DNA from 3 places in the Priestia sp. FSL P4-0332 genome. Region 3 is predicted to be linked to each of the others. Evidence: riboswitches for the same ligand, from Rfam matches in the RefSeq annotation. Region 3 holds a riboswitch; each other region holds the start of a gene.
The links. Region 3 has a riboswitch for ZMP and ZTP ahead of MKY06_RS12400 (phosphoglycerate dehydrogenase). Riboswitches for the same ligand answer to the same signal wherever they lie in the genome.

Region 1 (5,695 bases), 570 kb from region 3:
GATATGCTTTTAACTTAGTAAACTTGCATAGTAGCTATAACAACAATAATATTTGTAACAATATTCGGTAGAGGAGAGGATTAATATGAAGTTTGGCTACATGCGTGTGTATACATCTTTAGTTAACATAATGTGGCTTATAGGAAGAAATAATAATTTTTAAATTATTGATTTATTGATGAAAAACAGTTCGATATTTACTTCCATATAGTGTAAAATCAAATGATTTCCAAAATATGCACAAAGGGATGGGTGAAACAAGTGGAATTAAGTAAACAACGTGTAAGATTAAGAATAATGAAAATAGAAGATGCAGAGGACTTATATAATATTGTTAAACAAAATCCAGATATTTGGACTTATATGCCTGTTAAAATGGATAGCTTATTAGATATGAAAAATATAATAGATGAGTGTCTACAAAAGAAAAAAACAGGGGAGATAGTTCCTTTTATCGTGGAAGATATTTGGAATAATAAGATTGTTGGTAGTACTAGACTATATGACATATCTTTATCTTCAAAAACTCTAGAAATGGGGTATACTTTCTTTTCACCTGATGCTCAACGTACAAGTATTAATACAGAAAGTAAGTTTTTATTATTACAATACGCTTTTGAAACATTAGGAGTGAAACGAGTACAAATCAAAACCGATTTACGGAATAATACAGCTCAAAAAGCTATTGAACGACTAGGCGCAGTTAAAGAAGGAATATTGAGAAACGAACGCCTTTTATATAACGGCCTAGTTCGCGACGCAGTTGTCTATAGCATACTTGATAGAGAGTGGAATGTAGTAAAAGAAAAGTTAGAGTCTTATATAACTTATTCCCTTGCTCAAAGTTAGGGGGGGAAATATGTTTAACCAATGGCTAGGTAAACAGTTAAGTAACCCTAGAGGTATTTTGGCAAAATGGATAGGTTCTTATATGGAAAAGGGCAATAAAAAAGCTAATGGGTGGACAGTTGAGCTTATAAAGCCGTCGTCTGGCGATCGTATTCTTGAAATTGGAATGGGAACTGGTACAACGTTGAATAGACTTCTAAACGAGTATGAAGATATTGAAAAGATATGTGGAATCGATATCTCTTTATCTATGGTGAACAAGGCTAAACAAGTAAATAGAGGCTTTATAGCAAGTCATAAGGCAGAGATTACTGAAGGAAACGTTGAACATATTCCTTTTGCTGCAGAATATTTCACCAAAGTATATACTATTCATACAGTATACTTTTGGTCCGATTTAGTAAAAGGACTACAGGAAATTCAAAGAGTATTAAAGCCTGAAGGTGAGGTATTCATCACATTTACTTTAAGTGAGGAACTGGATAGAATGAGGCATACTAAGGAATTTCTTCATTATTCGCCTAAATATATTCAAAGTTTATTAGGAGAAGAGGGCTTTAGACAAGTGAAAATAAGTGTCCAAAAACCGTTCTGTTGTATATCAGCGATAAAAGAATAAATGCTCCCATTTTTACTTACTACAGTGTTGCCTACAGGCTTGAAATAGAAAAGGTACATTTTAATTTAAATAAAAAGTAATCGTTTTCATTTTCTTCTTTTTCAAAATGGTTTACTGGGTTATAATAAATATCTACAAAAATATTAAATGATATGTAAGCAACAAGCAATTACACCCTTAATATTAGCAACAAGAACCCTCCTCAAATGTGTAGGGGGGTTTCTTGTTGTTAAGCATTTTTTTAAAAGCTATATATCTTATAAAAGTTAGTTAACATAATCACCGTTCTAAGAACAAAAAACAGCCTTTAAATGGCTGCTTTTGTTCATGTGATAAGTTATTTTTTAGCTTAAAATATAATTTCATTTACTTGTTTTAGTGTAACGAATCTGCCACCTAGCATATTATTATGATGTTCTACTATTTTAGAAGCTGAAAGCACAGCCGTATCAAATGTGCTATGGGCATCTTTTACTAAGATATTCTCTTTGTACCCTAAGCTATATGCTCTTCTACAAGTAGTATCCAAACAAAATTCAGTTTGCATACCTGCAATGACTAATTTTCCGATTTCAAGTTCCTGAAGTTTTTTATGTAAAGTTGTTTGATAAAATGCGTCCCAAGAAGACTTTTGAATAACTGTGTCTGTTGGTAGGGGGCGAACATCCCGATGAATTTCCCATGTGACTTTTCCTTCGCTAAGCATACTATCGGAACTGGAGTCTGTATGCTGTATATAGATAATTGGTATATTAGATTTGTGCGCGTTTTCCCTTAGATAAATAATATTTTTAAGTACTTGCTGTTCATTCCATAAAGATCCACCTTCATAAGAAAACATGATGTTTTGAACATCTATAAGCAACAAAGCTGTTTTTTTACTCATTTCATTGTATCCCCCCTATTGATTTTTGTGGTAAAAAATTCAAAATAATATTATATCAAATTAAAATCTTATATTATATAGCTTGAACTTACGAAATCTATCCTTCTTCGAAGTGTATATAGTATGCACCAATAGCCAATATAATACTGGTTCTAGGAAGTTTATATACTTAAATAAAATTCTTATTTTTAATTCACCAATCTAACATAAATGTTAAAATATGTAGAAAAGAGTGGAGGAGAATTACATATGAGAAAAGATTTCAGCAATACGGCTTTAATTATTATCGATGTTCAAAGGGCTTTTGAAGATGAAAAGTGGGGGATAAGAAATAATCTCAATGCTGAAGACAATATTCAAGTTCTGTTAAAGACATGGAGAGAAAAGAAATACCCAATTATACATATTAAGCACATATCTGATAACGACCATTCGATTTTTCATCCTAGTAAACCAAGTTCAGATTTTAAAGATATTGCAGTCCCAGCTGAAAATGAACCGATTTTTAAAAAGAAAGTAAATAGTGCATTCATAGGAACTGGACTTGAAAAACATTTAAAAGAAAACCAAATAGAAAAGGTTGTAATAGTAGGTTTAACAACTCCACATTGTGTCTCAACTACTACTCGAATGAGTGGTAATTTAGGATTTGAAACGTACTTAGTATCAGATGCAACAGCTGCATTTGCAATAAAAGGGGCAGACAATACGTATTATTCAGCTGAACAAATACATAATGTGTCATTAGCTACTTTAGACAATGAGTTTGCTACAGTTTTAACCACAAAAGAATTAATCCAAAACTTAGGCGAAGAAATAAAGGCTTAATACTTTTGTTTTAACTATATACAATATACGGAGTTAGTTAACGAAACACAAATTATTGGAAAGGTCATAAAAGAGCCAGTTCCCTTATAAGGTCTTGGCTCTATTGGGCTAATATATTTAATTCATATCTCAATGATGGAATACACGTATACCTGAATGTGCCATGATCATTCCGTATTCATTTGCTGCCTGTGTAACTTGTTCATCTCGTAAAGGATTTCCTGTTTGAACCACATATTTAACGCCACTTTGAGCCGCACGATCGATATTATCACGGAAAGGTAAAAAAGCGTCGGATGCATAGGAAACGCCTTTTAACCTTTTTAGCCATTCTCGTTTTTCACTCTTACTTAGCCTAGTAGGGACTTCTTCAAAACACTGTTTCCATTGTTCATTTTCTACCTCAGTAATATCATCATTCAGCCATCCATCAATTGCATTATTCGCTTCTACACGAGAAATGCCTTCTCTGAACTTCATGTTAAGAGCCCTTGGATGTTGTCTTAGCCACCAGTTGTCAGCTTTTTCAGCTGCCAACCTTGTACAATGAATACGAGACTGTTGTCCAGCACCAATTCCAATCGTTTGGCCATCTAAAGCGAAACAAATAGAGTTTGATTGTGTATATTTCAATGTAATAAGAGCAACAAGAAGGTCTCTCTTTGCATTATCAGGAATATCACATTGAGTCGTAACAATATGATTAAAAACTTCTTTCCCAATCTGTACATCATTTCTTTGTTGCTCTAGAGTAATGCCAAATACCGTTCTTTTTTCAATTGGATCAGGCACATAGTTTGGGTCAATCTCTAAAATTAGATATTTTCCTTTCTTTTTCTGTTTCAAATTCTCTAATGCTTCTTGAGTGTAGCGTGGTGCAACAATCATATCAGAAACCTCTGTTTTGAGGAGACTAGCTACAGTTATATCCACTTCATCACTAAAAGCAGCACAATCTCCAAATGAAGACATCCTATCTGTCCCACGCGCTCTTGCATAAGCAATAGCTAAAGGAGACAAATCTACGCCTTCAATAAAATAGGATTCACTAAGTGTCTTATTTAGTGGAGAGTACACAGCTGCACCTGCTGGACTTACGTGTTTAAAAGATGCAGCTGCAGGTTGACCAGTCGCCTGTCGAAGCTCTCGGACCAGTTGAAAAGCATTTAATGCATCTAGAAAGTTAATATAACTCGCATCTCCATTTAAGATTTTAATAGGCGTGTTCTCAGCATTCTGAACTTTAGCTTTACTTTGATTTGGATTCATCCCATATCGTAAACAAATTTCTTTCATTTAAAAATCTCCCTTCAAAATAAAAAGAGTATTTGAACTCATGTTCAAATACTCTGCCCAGGCGTACGGCCGTTACCTATGTGCTTCCTCATGGTTCTCCATGTTTACGCCAGTAACACATAGTCTGTTTTATAAGAAAATTTTACATAATAAAATTAATTTTAACAATACTTTTATCCAAATTATTCTTTTTTAGTAATTAACGAAGTCGTCATTCCACCTATAAAAATTGTCGAACATGAAAAAAGAAACGTTTTAGGTCCTAACAAAGGAAGCCCTGCTGTTATGATAAAACCATCTATAATTAAAATAACCATCCCTATGTTTAAAGAAAAAGCTTTTGATATAAGTTGTGCTAGTAAATCTGTTCCTCCAGTGCTTGTCTCATATCGAAGCATAAGACCAATCCCTGTCCCAATACACACTCCTCCAAGGATTACACTAGGAAAAACAGGAAGTTGAAACTGGTCTTTAATAGGTTCTAGCCAATCAATCAATAAAGAAGAAATAACTAACCCATAAAAACTATTATAAAAATAAGTTCTTTCATAAACCCAAGCAAACCAACATAATGGAAAACCCAAAATAATCATCGTTACACCTGTAGGAAATTCAAAATAATAGTGAAGGATGAGAGCAATTCCAATTGTTCCCCCATCTAACAAATAATGAGGAACTAAAAATCCATTAATTCCTATACTTAATAATAAGCTTCCGACAAGAACAACCGGTATTTTTCGAAATATAATAATCACCTTTTTAGTCAATTTATCTCTTACTATATGTATAAGCTTTAGCTAGCTGTCATGAATGCTTTTTAATTTTATAGATCAGGGAAGTTTTAAAAAATACGGATTTAGAGCCGAAAGTATTCTGACTACACTATATGTTTTCATTCTCTATTAGGTAACTTGCCTAAGTTGAATATTTTTTTATCATTTGAGCAAACTACTGTTAGTCCTAGTGGTTTTTTCTATTTTTAGGTAGTTTTTTAAAAAAAGGACAAAAAGTCATAGCACTTTAAAAACAGGCATATGATTTATAGAGACCTCGACGTGCTTATAAATTGAACTAGTAGATAACCCTTGGGTGTATTGATTCAAGGGTTATTTGCTTTTTATATGAATTAAAACATCGTAACCAGAACAAACTACACAAGGCGCTGTGAGGCATCAGCCAAAATCCTTACTGCAATAGAGCAGAAAAAACCTACCTCT
Region 2 (5,695 bases), 1.7 Mb from region 3:
TCCAGCGCCAATCTTGTCAGATGCACTGCTTTCTAGTCCAAGCTCACGACTGTTCACTCCCGTTTTTGGAGACAGCTGTTCATCTCCTTCGTATAAATACACACCGTCATAATCCGATAAAGATATACTGTTTTTGGATACATTTTTCACTTTTAAATCAACTTTCAACAGCCCTTTTTCTTCACTTGTAGCTCCTTCATCACTATCTACTAAAATATAAGATGCGCTGTCAATGGATGCTTCAATCGCCTTATTTTTAGCCGAAGTGGATCCTCCCGTTTCCTTAGAACTGTTGCAAGCCGCTAATACTAGCATAAGTACAAAAGCCAAAGCCAAAACATTCATTTTTTTCACAGCTGCCTAATCCCCTTTATTTTGTTTTTTTAGAACTTTATCCCAAATAAAGGTTCCCTCTGTATAAATACTTAAACCTTAAAATCTATATTTTTTACAATATTTTGATAAAAAATAAGTCTAAATTCTCTACTCACCTAAATAAAAAAACACGAGCACGGGCTCGTGTTTTTTTATTTAGATTTAAAATTTTCTTGATTGATTTGTTCAGCTTCTTTCATATATCGGTTAGATTTGCCGCTTTTAATTCCCCAGTAATAAAAAGCTAATGATACGCAAGCAATCACTAGCATATCCCATCCGAAAGGCAAAATATTTTTTCCTCCGAATTTTTCGCTTCCTATGTAGGAAATAAAAATCATGCACGCTAAATAGATAAGCATCCAAGCCCCGGTTAAAAATTCTTTTTTAAAGCCCACCCATTTATTTTTCGCTTGGTAATAAAAATAAACAGGCAGGCCAATTGCCATAATAAAGATCACTTCACCTGTAAGTGGCCACCTTGCCCAGTAAAGCGTCAAGGAAGCAAAAACGAAGCCGCATGGCGCAATAACTGATGCCCCTTTTAAATAAAATGGACGGTAAAAGTGTGAAGCCGTTTTTCTTAATGTTATAAGCGCTACAGGACCCATAATATAAGAGATAAGCGTCGCTACTGAGATCACTTCTGCTAAGACACCCCATCCTCTAAATAAAAAGAGAAACAAGAAGCACGCTGCTAAATTTAGCCACATAGCTGGGCGCGGGACATTGTAAAGTGGATGAAGAGTACCAAATATCTTTGGCAAGTATCCATTTTGCTGCATCCCGTATAACATTCTAGAAGTAGTTGCCGTATATGTAGCACCTGTGCCGGAAGGAGAAACAAATGCGTCTGCGTATAACACAATTGTTAGCCAGTTAATTCCAAGCGCAATCGCTAAATCAGCAAAAGGAGAGTTAAAATTCAAATGATTCCATCCATCAGCAATTGATGACGGACTTACTGCTCCGATAAAGACAATTTGCAATATAATGTATACAATTCCTGCAATAAAGATTGAACCAATTACAGCTATCGGAATCGATTTATTAGGTGATTTCGCTTCTCCTGCCATATTTACAGGACTTTGAAACCCATTAAATGCAAACACAATACCTGATGTTGCCACTGCCGTTAAAACACTGGCCCATCCGTAAGGTGCTACCCCATGCTCACTTGAAAAGTTTCCACTATGAAAACCAGCAAAAAATAAAGCCCCTGCCGTTAAACCAGGAATAATTAATTTAACAATCGTAATAAATGAGTTTGCTTTAGCAAAGAGATTTACCGTCCAATAGTTCACAAAAAAGTAAACGAATAATAACAAAGACGCAACTGCCAAGCCCTTGGACGTTAAAATGCCATTGTCTACTAATTCATGAGTCCAGCGAGCCCATTTCCACGGCCAAGTACTCATATATTGCACAGATGCAATAGCCTCCACTGTTATCGTTGAAGCGATTGAAATCCAGTTAGCCCAAGCAGCCAAAAAACCAATAAATGATCCGTGTGAATACTGAGGATATTTGACCATCCCCCCTGCTTGTGGAAACATCGCGCCCAGTTCAGCATATGATAGAGCAATGGTCAAAATAACCACCATTCCAATAACCCATGAAAAAATAGCCGCGGGTCCCGCAATTTGAGCTGCTTTCCATGCTCCAAACAGCCATCCTGAACCGATAATCGAACCTATGCCTGTCATGGTTAAAGCAAATGTTCCCATCTTCCTTTGCATATTGCTCATCCAAATCTACTCCTCTTCCCTAGGAAAATAAAAAAAACACTTGCGAAATTTTCTCAAGTGTTTGCCCAGGCGCGCGGCTTATACGCTATATGCTCCCCCATGGTCATCCATGTTGCGCCAGTCACATATAGGAATATATTTTTTATCAGTATATAACATTCATTACTATTACTCAATACACAAAAATGTTTACATTACTTTTCTAAAAATAATAAATTATTCGTAAAATTCCGAATTAATCTTCTGAAAATCTCTTTTTAATTATAAAAAGAACTAAAATCCTAACTTTTTCTATTATTTGATTCTTTTACTCCACGAACAGATCACCTTCTAAAAATTATATTAATATACATTATTCATTTACAAAATAAGAATTAACAGCTATATATCCATAGAATTCTTGCACTAGACCCTTTACTTATATACAATATGAAGAAAAGATACTAAAGGGAACTGCCCACCACATAGCTACGCTTGAAGTGGGAGACTTCTTTTAGGAAAACGTTAAAACCTACATATCATGCACTTCGCAACAAATGAAGTACTTCGAGCAAACTTCTCTGTTTACGCCAGCAAAAAACAGGGAAAATTACGAAAAAAAGATTGTTAGAGGGATGCTTATGAATTATGCAAATGTAAAAGTTCTTTATTTTGATGACGACGGAACCATTCCAAATCACCCTCGTCTTCCAGTTTTGTTGTATGAACACGTATTTATTAGTAAGAAAGAGAAAGTGGAGAGCATTTTTAATTCTCACGACTGGAAAAATAGCTGGGTAGGCGGCATATATGATTTTCACCATTACCACAGCAATTCTCATGAAGCACTAGGTGTAATTAGGGGATCTGCACGTTTAAAACTAGGTGGACATATGGGGGAAAATATCGTGGTGCATGCTGGTGATGTGCTCGTACTTCCTGCAGGTACAGGGCATATGCGTCTGCAGTCAACTGCTGATTTTAAAGTGGTTGGAGCTTATCCAGAGGGCATGGAGTACAATTTACGAACAGGAAAACAAACTGATCGCCCTCACGTATTTGATGAAATTGCACAAGTACCTATTCCTACAACAGATCCTGTTTATGGCGACAAAGGACCATTGACAGAGTGGTGGAACTAGACAAGCACTTATTGTCTAGTTTTTTTATTTGCTTTGTTTTATTCTTTCCATGAATCTCTATTTGAACATACAAATTCTTTTCTTATGATGCAATAGCAATATACTTTATCTCAGCGAAATAACAAAAACTTCCCGGTCAAAACTAAATTTCTTCTTTTCCGTTCTCTTTTTTGCTTCAAGAGCAACTTCGCTTAGATTATCCCCCTTTTTTTCTTGCATAATCATTTCAAATATACTCCCACCATAAGCTCTTTTTTGTTTTTCTGAAAAAATTTCCATAGATTATAACTAAATTTTCAAAAAACTTATTGCTTTACCATGTCAGACTTGCTATCATAGTGAACATTGTTAGATAAATTTTTAGTAGGAGGAGTAAAATTGAACAGAAAATTCATAATTTTTATTTTATTCATCATTCCATTTATTGCTCAATTCGCTTTTTTACCTTTTGTAAATAACATTCATCCAATTATTTTTGGATTACCTCTTTTGCATTTATGGTTATTTTTATGGGTCTTCTTAACGCCTGTGTGTACATTTATTATTTATCGTTTACAAAAATCTTGGGGGGACATTGAATAATGCAAGGAAATTTAACCGCACTTTTAATCACATCAGCAATTGTTCTTGTCGTTATCGCAATTGGCTTTATAGCGGGACGTGACAAATCATCTAGAAGCTCAGTTGAAGAGTGGGCTGTAGGTGGAAGACGTTTTGGAAGCCTGCTCGTCTGGCTTTTAGTAGGAGCAGATTTATATACTGCTTATACATTCCTAGGTCTTACGAGTACAGCTTATCAGGGAGGAAGCATCGCATTTTTTGCCATTCCTTACTCTGTTTTAGCCTTTTTAATTTCATACTTTTTTCTTCCAAAGCTTTGGACTGTTGCTAAAAAGCACAAACTTACTACGCTTGCTGATTATGCCAGAGAACGTTTTAACAGTAAATTTCTCTCCTCTTTAATTGCCATAGTAGGTGTATTGATGCTCATTCCATATATTGATCTTCAGCTTAGCGGTATTCAAGATACTCTTCGCGTTGCAGGAACTGGCTACATTAACGTAAAAGCTGTCGTTATTCTTTCATTCTTTCTTGTGGCTCTTTATACCTTTTTCAGCGGAATTAAAGGTCCCACATATACGGCAATTATTAAAGATATTTTAGTATGGGCGATTATGTTATTTATGGTTGTTTCTCTGCCAATTATGCATTTTGGAAGCTGGGGCAACATGATCGACAATGTTGCAAAGGATGCACCTCAGCTATTAACGATCCCAACACAAGGACCTAAAGGCATTCCATGGTTTATTACAGCATCACTCGTATCTGCTTTAGCTTTATTCATGTGGGCCCACGCTGCTACAGGTGTTTTCACTGCTAAAAGTGCAGATTCGCTTCGTAAAAATGCTATTTTCTTACCGCTTTACAATATCGTTTTAATTCTAGTCATCTTCTTAGGATTTATTGCTTATCAAGTATTACCTCAAGATACGACGGATCCTAGATTAGCATTATTAACCTTAATTCAATATTCATATGGCGGCATTGGCCAAGGGTTAGCTTATGCAACGATTGCTCTTGCTTCATTAATTCCATGCTCTATCATGGCTATCGGAGCGTCTAACTTATTTGCAAATAATATATTTAGAGATTTAATTAATCCAAATGTACAGGGTAAAACATTAACAATGGTTACTCGTTCTATGGTTTTCGTTGTTATTGGACTGGCACTTTTATTTGGTTTATTATTCCCTCAAGCACTTGTTTCCCTACAGTTACTAGGGGTATCCGGTATGGTACAAATCTTCCCGGCTATCGTTATCAGCCTGTTTTGGAGAAATCAATCGAAAGAAAGTACGATTGCTGGATTAGTAGTAGGGCTGGTTGTAACGTTTACCGTTCATGCCACAGGAAATTCATTTGGTCTTTATGAAGGGTTTTGGGGATTGTTATCTAACTTACTCGTAGTTGTTATTTTAAATCCAATTTTTGCGGTAAAAACGAAAGCAGCAACTAACGGTGTGAAAGAAACATTATTTTCTAAAGACACTGTCCAATCTGAATTAAAGAAAAACGCATAAAAAAAGTTCAGCCAATTGGCTGAACTTTTTTTAGATAATATTCTCTTTTTCAGAAGAGGATGGAGTAGATTCTCTTTCCCAACATTCAATATTTTGATTGTTTTCTAGCGCATCTCTATAAAAGACTGGGTTTTTCCCTTCCTTTTTCTGCTGAGTATAGTCATGCAAGGCAGAAAATGCCACTTTCGATAATAGAAAAATAGCAATCAAGTTCACGACTACCATCATCCCCATAAATAAGTCTGCCAAATTCCATACAAGCTGAAGCTGAGCGACCGATCCAAAAATAACCATCGCTAAAACACCTACACGATAAGACCAAAGCCACACCTTATTTGAATTTAAAAATTCAATATTCGTTTCTCCATAA
Region 3 (5,695 bases):
TTTCGGGGCATGGCAGTATCCAGATCAACAGCAGCAGTGGACAATGGTTCATATAAGTAAAATTAGCTCTTGGCTTCTTCTTGTGATTGTTAGTTTCTTGATTGTTGCTTTACTAAAGCATTTAAAAGAAAATCAAAGCCAATTTAAACAAAGGAAGAAATCAAAAGAAAAAAACGAAATATATGAAAGATAGAAACATAACTATGTACACGCTGTTAATATGAAGTGCAGAATCTTTGGAGGCTTATATGCAAGAATATATTTTTTATCTTCCCTATTTTAAATCAGCGGGGAAGACCGTAGCAGTTACAAATGAAAATGGAGAAAACGTCGGACAACTTAAGAGAATGCATAAAAATATGTGGACTAAAAGTATTGATTTTTAACTCGTGATGGACTTCCAGTTTTAGATTCTATTTCTTGGTTTCCTATCTTTTCCTGCGGCTTAAAGGTACATTTACAAGTTCAATGGGAAGGAAGAACGGTGCTTATTGATCACGTGAAAAAACACCGGTGGGTGATAAAATAAAATGGAAAAACAGTGGGGGATCTATTAGGTAAAGGAATAATTAAAAACGAAGGACAACAAGAAATTAGATGGGGAAATAACGTCTACATGTTAAGCAGTCATGAAGCCGTAGAGGAAGCGTGTATTTTTAATCAAAAAAGAGAAAAAGTCGCAGAGTTTAAAACAGACCTTTTTCATTTTAAAGAAGGCAAACACTCAATAAGAGTAACAGAAGAACTGCCCCTACCCATTTTTATCGCTTCTTACTATATAACTACTTTTATTATGCCATACATATAATCAGGCGCAGAATGATTCTGCGCCTGATTTTTATATCATGATTTTACAAATATCATTTGTGAATTCAACGGGATCACTAATAGATAAGCCTTCAATTAGAAGAGCTTGGTTATATAATAAATTTGTATAAAGGTCTAATTTCCCTTTATCACTTTCAAATGCATCTTTTAAAGAAGCGAATACATCATGATTTACGTTAATTTCTAACACTTTCTCTGCTTTTACATGCTGATTATCAGGCATAGCACTTAAAATTTTCTCCATTTCAATCGTTACTTCACCATCAGCTGATAAGCAAACGGGATGTGTTTTTAAACGTTTAGACGCGCGCACATCTCCTACTTTTCCCGCCAAAGCTTTTTTCATATAGTCAAATAGCTCTTTATTTTCTCTTTCCTCAGACTCATTGATCTGTTCTTCTTCTGCTTCAATCCCTAAGTTACTGCTTGAAACAGATTTAAATTCTTTTTCTTCGTACGTCATTAACATTTTAATGGCAAATTCATCGATATCTTCTGTAAAATACAGAATTTCGTACCCTTTATCTGCAACCAATTCTGCTTGAGGAAGTTTTTCAATTCGGTCGTACGATTCGCCTGATGCATAATAGATATACTTTTGATCCTCAGGCATGCGCGATACATACTCATCTAGTGTTACGAGCTTTTTCTCTGTAGAAGAATAGAATAAAAGCAGGTCTTTTAATACGTCTTTGTTGCTGCCAAAGTCACTGTAAACGCCGTACTTCAGCTGGCGGCCAAATGATTTATAAAACTTCTCGAACTTTTCACGTTCGTTTTTAAGCAAGCTTTTTAATTCATTTTTGATTTTCTTGCCGATGTTTTTGGCAATCAGCTGAAGCTGGCGGTCTTGCTGCAAAATTTCACGTGAAATATTAAGAGATAAATCTTCAGAATCTACCATACCTTTTACAAAGCTAAAGTAATCTGGAAGAAGGTCTGCACATTTATTCATAATTAAGACGCCGTTTGAATACAGTTCAAGCCCTTTTTCAAATTCTTTTGAGTAGTAGTCAAACGGACTATTTTCTGGAATAAATAAAATGGCATTGTAGCGAATCGTTCCATCCACATTAATATGAAGGTGAGTGAGCGGTTTATCAAATCCGTAGCGCTTTTCTGAATAAAACTGCTCATAGTCTTCTGAAGTCAATTCATTTTTGTTTTTCTTCCAGATCGGTACCATACTGTTGATAACTTGCTCTTCTGTATAATCTTCTAGCTCGTTATCAGAACCTTCTTTAGGAAGTTTTTCCGTTATGTCCATTTTAATCGGGTAGCGGATAAAGTCTGAATACTTTTTAATGATCTCTTTTAAACGATACTCTTCTAGATACTCATCATATGTTTCATCTTCTGTATTTTCTTTAATTTTTAAAATGATTTGAGTCCCAACCGTTTCTTTTTCGCAAGGTTCGATTGTATAACCATCGGCACCAGTAGATTCCCATTTATAGGCTTCACCGCTGCCTAACGCTTTACTAATCACCGTTACGACATCTGCCACCATAAACGCTGCGTAAAACCCAACGCCGAATTGGCCGATAATCGTGTGCCCGTCCTTTGTTTCATTTTCGTTTTTAAACGCAAGGGAACCGCTTCGCGCAATTGTGCCCAAGCTGCTTTCAAGCTCTTCTTGCGTCATGCCAATCCCAGTATCCGTAATGGTTAAGATACGGTTAGTTTTATCTGGTGTTACTTTTATGTAATAGCTTTCTTTGTTAAAACGCAAGGAGTCGTCTGTTAAAGCTTTGTAATAAATTTTATCGATTGCATCGCTTGAATTTGATAGAAGTTCTCTCAAAAATACTTCTTTTTGAGAATAGATGGAATTAATCATCATCTCTAATAATCGCTTTGATTCGGCTTTGAATTCTTTTTTTGACATAAGAAGTTCTCCTTTCCAAATAGGGCTTGTAAAACAATTAGCACTTCAGTGGATAGAGTGCTAATCACTCTTCTTATTTAACATGTATTAGGACATTTGTCAATATATTAGGAGATTCACTAAAGAGATTAAAAATTAGACTGAAAAAAGCAAACTTTTAAAAAAAGGTTGAACGTTCTGAAAGAGTTTGCTAGAATATACTTAATTTCAAAGACTATGTGTGACTGGCGAAACGCGGATAACCGTGAGGAAGCATATAGTGACGTAGCCGTTCGCCTGGGCAGAGGTAAGGGATTAATACATATCTCTTACCTCTTTCTGTTTAGGGGGAGAGGATATAGAAGTTACCAGACATGTAGGCTAAAAAACCAGACTTTTAAAAAAATTAAAAACGAAGTTCCTTTATTCAAAGGTAAAAACATGTAAAACTACGATGATAATCAGAGGAGAGTACAAAATGAGCACATTAACATTGGAAAAAGTACAAACAATCAAAACATTAAACAACATTGCACAAAAAGGTCTAAATGTTTTTAATCAAGAAGGTTATCAAATTGACAATGACAGCGAAAACCCAGATGCGATTGTCGTGCGTAGCTTTAACATGCACAGCATGGCATTTGACCAAAATTTAAAAGCTATTGCACGAGCTGGAGCAGGGGTTAATAATATACCAGTGGACGCTTGCACGGAGCAAGGTATCGTTGTATTTAATACGCCAGGAGCTAATGCAAACGCAGTAAAAGAAATGGTTTTAACTACAATTATGGCTTCTTCTCGTAACTTATTTGCTGGAGTTGAATGGACAAAAGGATTAGACGGCCAAGGTGATCAAATTCCTAAGTTAGTTGAAGCAGGCAAAAAACAGTTTGTTGGAAAAGAAATCAAAGGTAAAACGTTAGGCGTTATTGGTTTAGGTGCAATTGGTGCTCTTGTAGCAAACGATGCGCTTGATTTAGATATGGACGTAATTGGTTTTGATCCATTCATTTCTGTTAATACAGCTTGGAATTTGTCTCGCAACGTACAGCGTGCAATGTCTCTAGAAGAACTATTTGCAGCATCTGACTATATTACGGTTCACGTTCCATTAACGGACGATACAAAAGGTGTTTTCAATAAAGAAACGTTTAGCATCATGAAACCAGATGTTCATATCTTGAACTTCTCACGCGGTGAGCTTGTAAACGAAGAAGATATGAAAGCTGCTCTTGAAAGTGGAAAAGTTGGCCGATACATTACAGATTTCCCAAATCAAAATGTCTTGAACATGAAAAATGTTGTGCCAATTCCTCATTTAGGGGCATCAACTCAAGAATCAGAAGAAAACTGCGCGGTAATGGCAGCACGTCAAGTGAAAAATTTCTTGGAAACAGGAAACGTTAAAAACTCAGTGAACTTCCCGAATGCATCTCTTCCTTACACTGGGAAAAAACGCGTAGCTGCTTTCCATCACAACGTGCCGAATATGGTAGGACAACTTACGCAAGTATTCTCAAACTACAATTTAAACATCGCAGATATGGTGAACAGAAGCCGCGGTGAATATGCGTATACAATGATCGATATTGACAATCAAGTAAGTGACGAGATTGTGCCTGAGCTAGAAGAAAAAATTGGTCAAATTGAAGGAATTATTACAAGTCGTATTATCTAATTTGGTTCCCATCATATTTTAGTGTTTCAGCCCTAACTTTTCTAAGTTAGGGCTGTTTTTACATGGTGTTTACCTCATATCATTTCCTTTATTCTCATAGCATATAGAAATACCTTTAAAGAGGTGAACGTTTTGTCAGGAGAACTGATAGGAATTTTGATAGGGTCGCTCATCGCGCTGGCAGGAACATTCATTACGTCTGTCGTAGCTATAGTGATGTCGAAAGAGCAATACAAACAAGAGCTTCGCAAAGCATTTATCCAAAAGAAAGTTGATGCCTATACCCATGTGTGTCAAGTTATTCTAGCTATAAAAAATGATTTACTTACAAAAACCGTTTCTTCAGCCGGCTTAAACTGGACGGCTCAATCTATTAACAAACTAGCAGATGTGTGTATTACGGAAGGACTATGGATCGATGAAGAAGACAGCAAAAAGTTGGAGGTTCTGCAGAAGCAGCTTTCAAAGTTTGTATTTGATGAAATAGAACTGTCTAGACATGATATCCTCACAACCTGTTATAAAATTGTTGAATATTGTGAAAAAAAGGTAAGAATTCTTCATTTTATGACCACAAAAGAATAGGTGATTACTACTTTAAGAAGTGATAGTAGAAATATTAAAAAAGCATTGGAATATAAAATTACAAAACAATCCGTTTATATACCAGCAGCCGACGAGGACATTAGTAAGTGATGAAGACGGTAAATTTATCTTTTCAAACAACGGTTCCTACGTTATTTTTCTAGTTTCTCCGGGAAATAAAGAAATTAAAGCTGAAATTGCATATAGATGTTTTGAAAAAAACGTAAGAAGGACTGTTAACTGAATAGGTCTTAGCGATTGTATGAGAAGTGTATGAGCTATTTCATATTTAGTACAGTTCTTAACAAACAGTAAGCGTTTATGAAAAGAACTTTGCAGCAGCATACAAAGTTCTTTTTTATAGCTTGCGTTTTTTCGTTCGATTGTGGGATATAACCAAAGAAAAACAAAGCAAGCAAAAGTATGATTCCGACTAAACAAGCGATTTGAATGGTATTTAAGGATGTTGAGGACTCAAGGATTAAAGCGATAATACATAAAACTAAGCCACCTAGTACAATAGTAAATCGATTAACACTGTATAAAAAACGAATGCCGTATTTTTTATATAGCAGCAGGGAGGAAGCAAAAAGACGACTGTTATAGAACGAATGCCAAATACAGCTGATATACTCATCACCTCTTTGTAGAATGAAGTAACCTTTTTGTCCAGGTAAGGGTAAGCATCCTTAACATCTCACGTTAATGTCTAAATTCACATTATCTTAAGTTTCAAT

Region 1: another riboswitch for ZMP and ZTP. It lies ahead of MKY06_RS09535 (phosphoribosylaminoimidazolecarboxamide formyltransferase); the one in region 3 lies ahead of MKY06_RS12400 (phosphoglycerate dehydrogenase).
Region 2: another riboswitch for ZMP and ZTP. It lies ahead of MKY06_RS04155 (APC family permease); the one in region 3 lies ahead of MKY06_RS12400 (phosphoglycerate dehydrogenase).

The regions. Positions count from the first base shown of each region.
Region 1 covers NZ_JBBOUA010000001.1:1,882,982-1,888,676, forward strand. Annotated here, with positions in the region: gene MKY06_RS09515 (GNAT family N-acetyltransferase) at 262-849, shown strand; gene MKY06_RS09520 (class I SAM-dependent methyltransferase) at 860-1,468, shown strand; gene MKY06_RS09525 (cysteine hydrolase family protein) at 1,818-2,354, opposite strand; gene MKY06_RS09530 (cysteine hydrolase family protein) at 2,604-3,182, shown strand; gene MKY06_RS09535 (phosphoribosylaminoimidazolecarboxamide formyltransferase) at 3,312-4,478, opposite strand; ZMP/ZTP riboswitch at 4,527-4,605, opposite strand; gene MKY06_RS09540 (YitT family protein) at 4,661-5,245, opposite strand.
Region 2 covers NZ_JBBOUA010000001.1:789,611-795,305, reverse strand. Annotated here, with positions in the region: gene MKY06_RS04160 (DUF5105 domain-containing protein) at 1-345, opposite strand, end outside; gene MKY06_RS04155 (APC family permease) at 528-2,123, opposite strand; ZMP/ZTP riboswitch at 2,180-2,258, opposite strand; gene MKY06_RS04150 (cupin domain-containing protein) at 2,744-3,244, shown strand; gene MKY06_RS04145 (DUF3311 domain-containing protein) at 3,623-3,826, shown strand; gene MKY06_RS04140 (sodium:solute symporter family protein) at 3,826-5,325, shown strand; gene MKY06_RS04135 (alanine/glycine:cation symporter family protein) at 5,356-5,695, opposite strand, start outside.
Region 3 covers NZ_JBBOUA010000001.1:2,455,284-2,460,978, forward strand. Annotated here, with positions in the region: gene MKY06_RS12380 (DUF817 domain-containing protein) at 1-193, shown strand, start outside; gene MKY06_RS12385 (tubby C-terminal domain-like protein) at 249-386, shown strand; gene MKY06_RS12390 (hypothetical protein) at 617-808, shown strand; gene htpG (molecular chaperone HtpG) at 839-2,716, opposite strand; ZMP/ZTP riboswitch at 2,927-3,005, shown strand; gene MKY06_RS12400 (phosphoglycerate dehydrogenase) at 3,174-4,373, shown strand; gene MKY06_RS12405 (hypothetical protein) at 4,497-4,958, shown strand; gene MKY06_RS12410 (DUF6143 family protein) at 4,978-5,202, shown strand.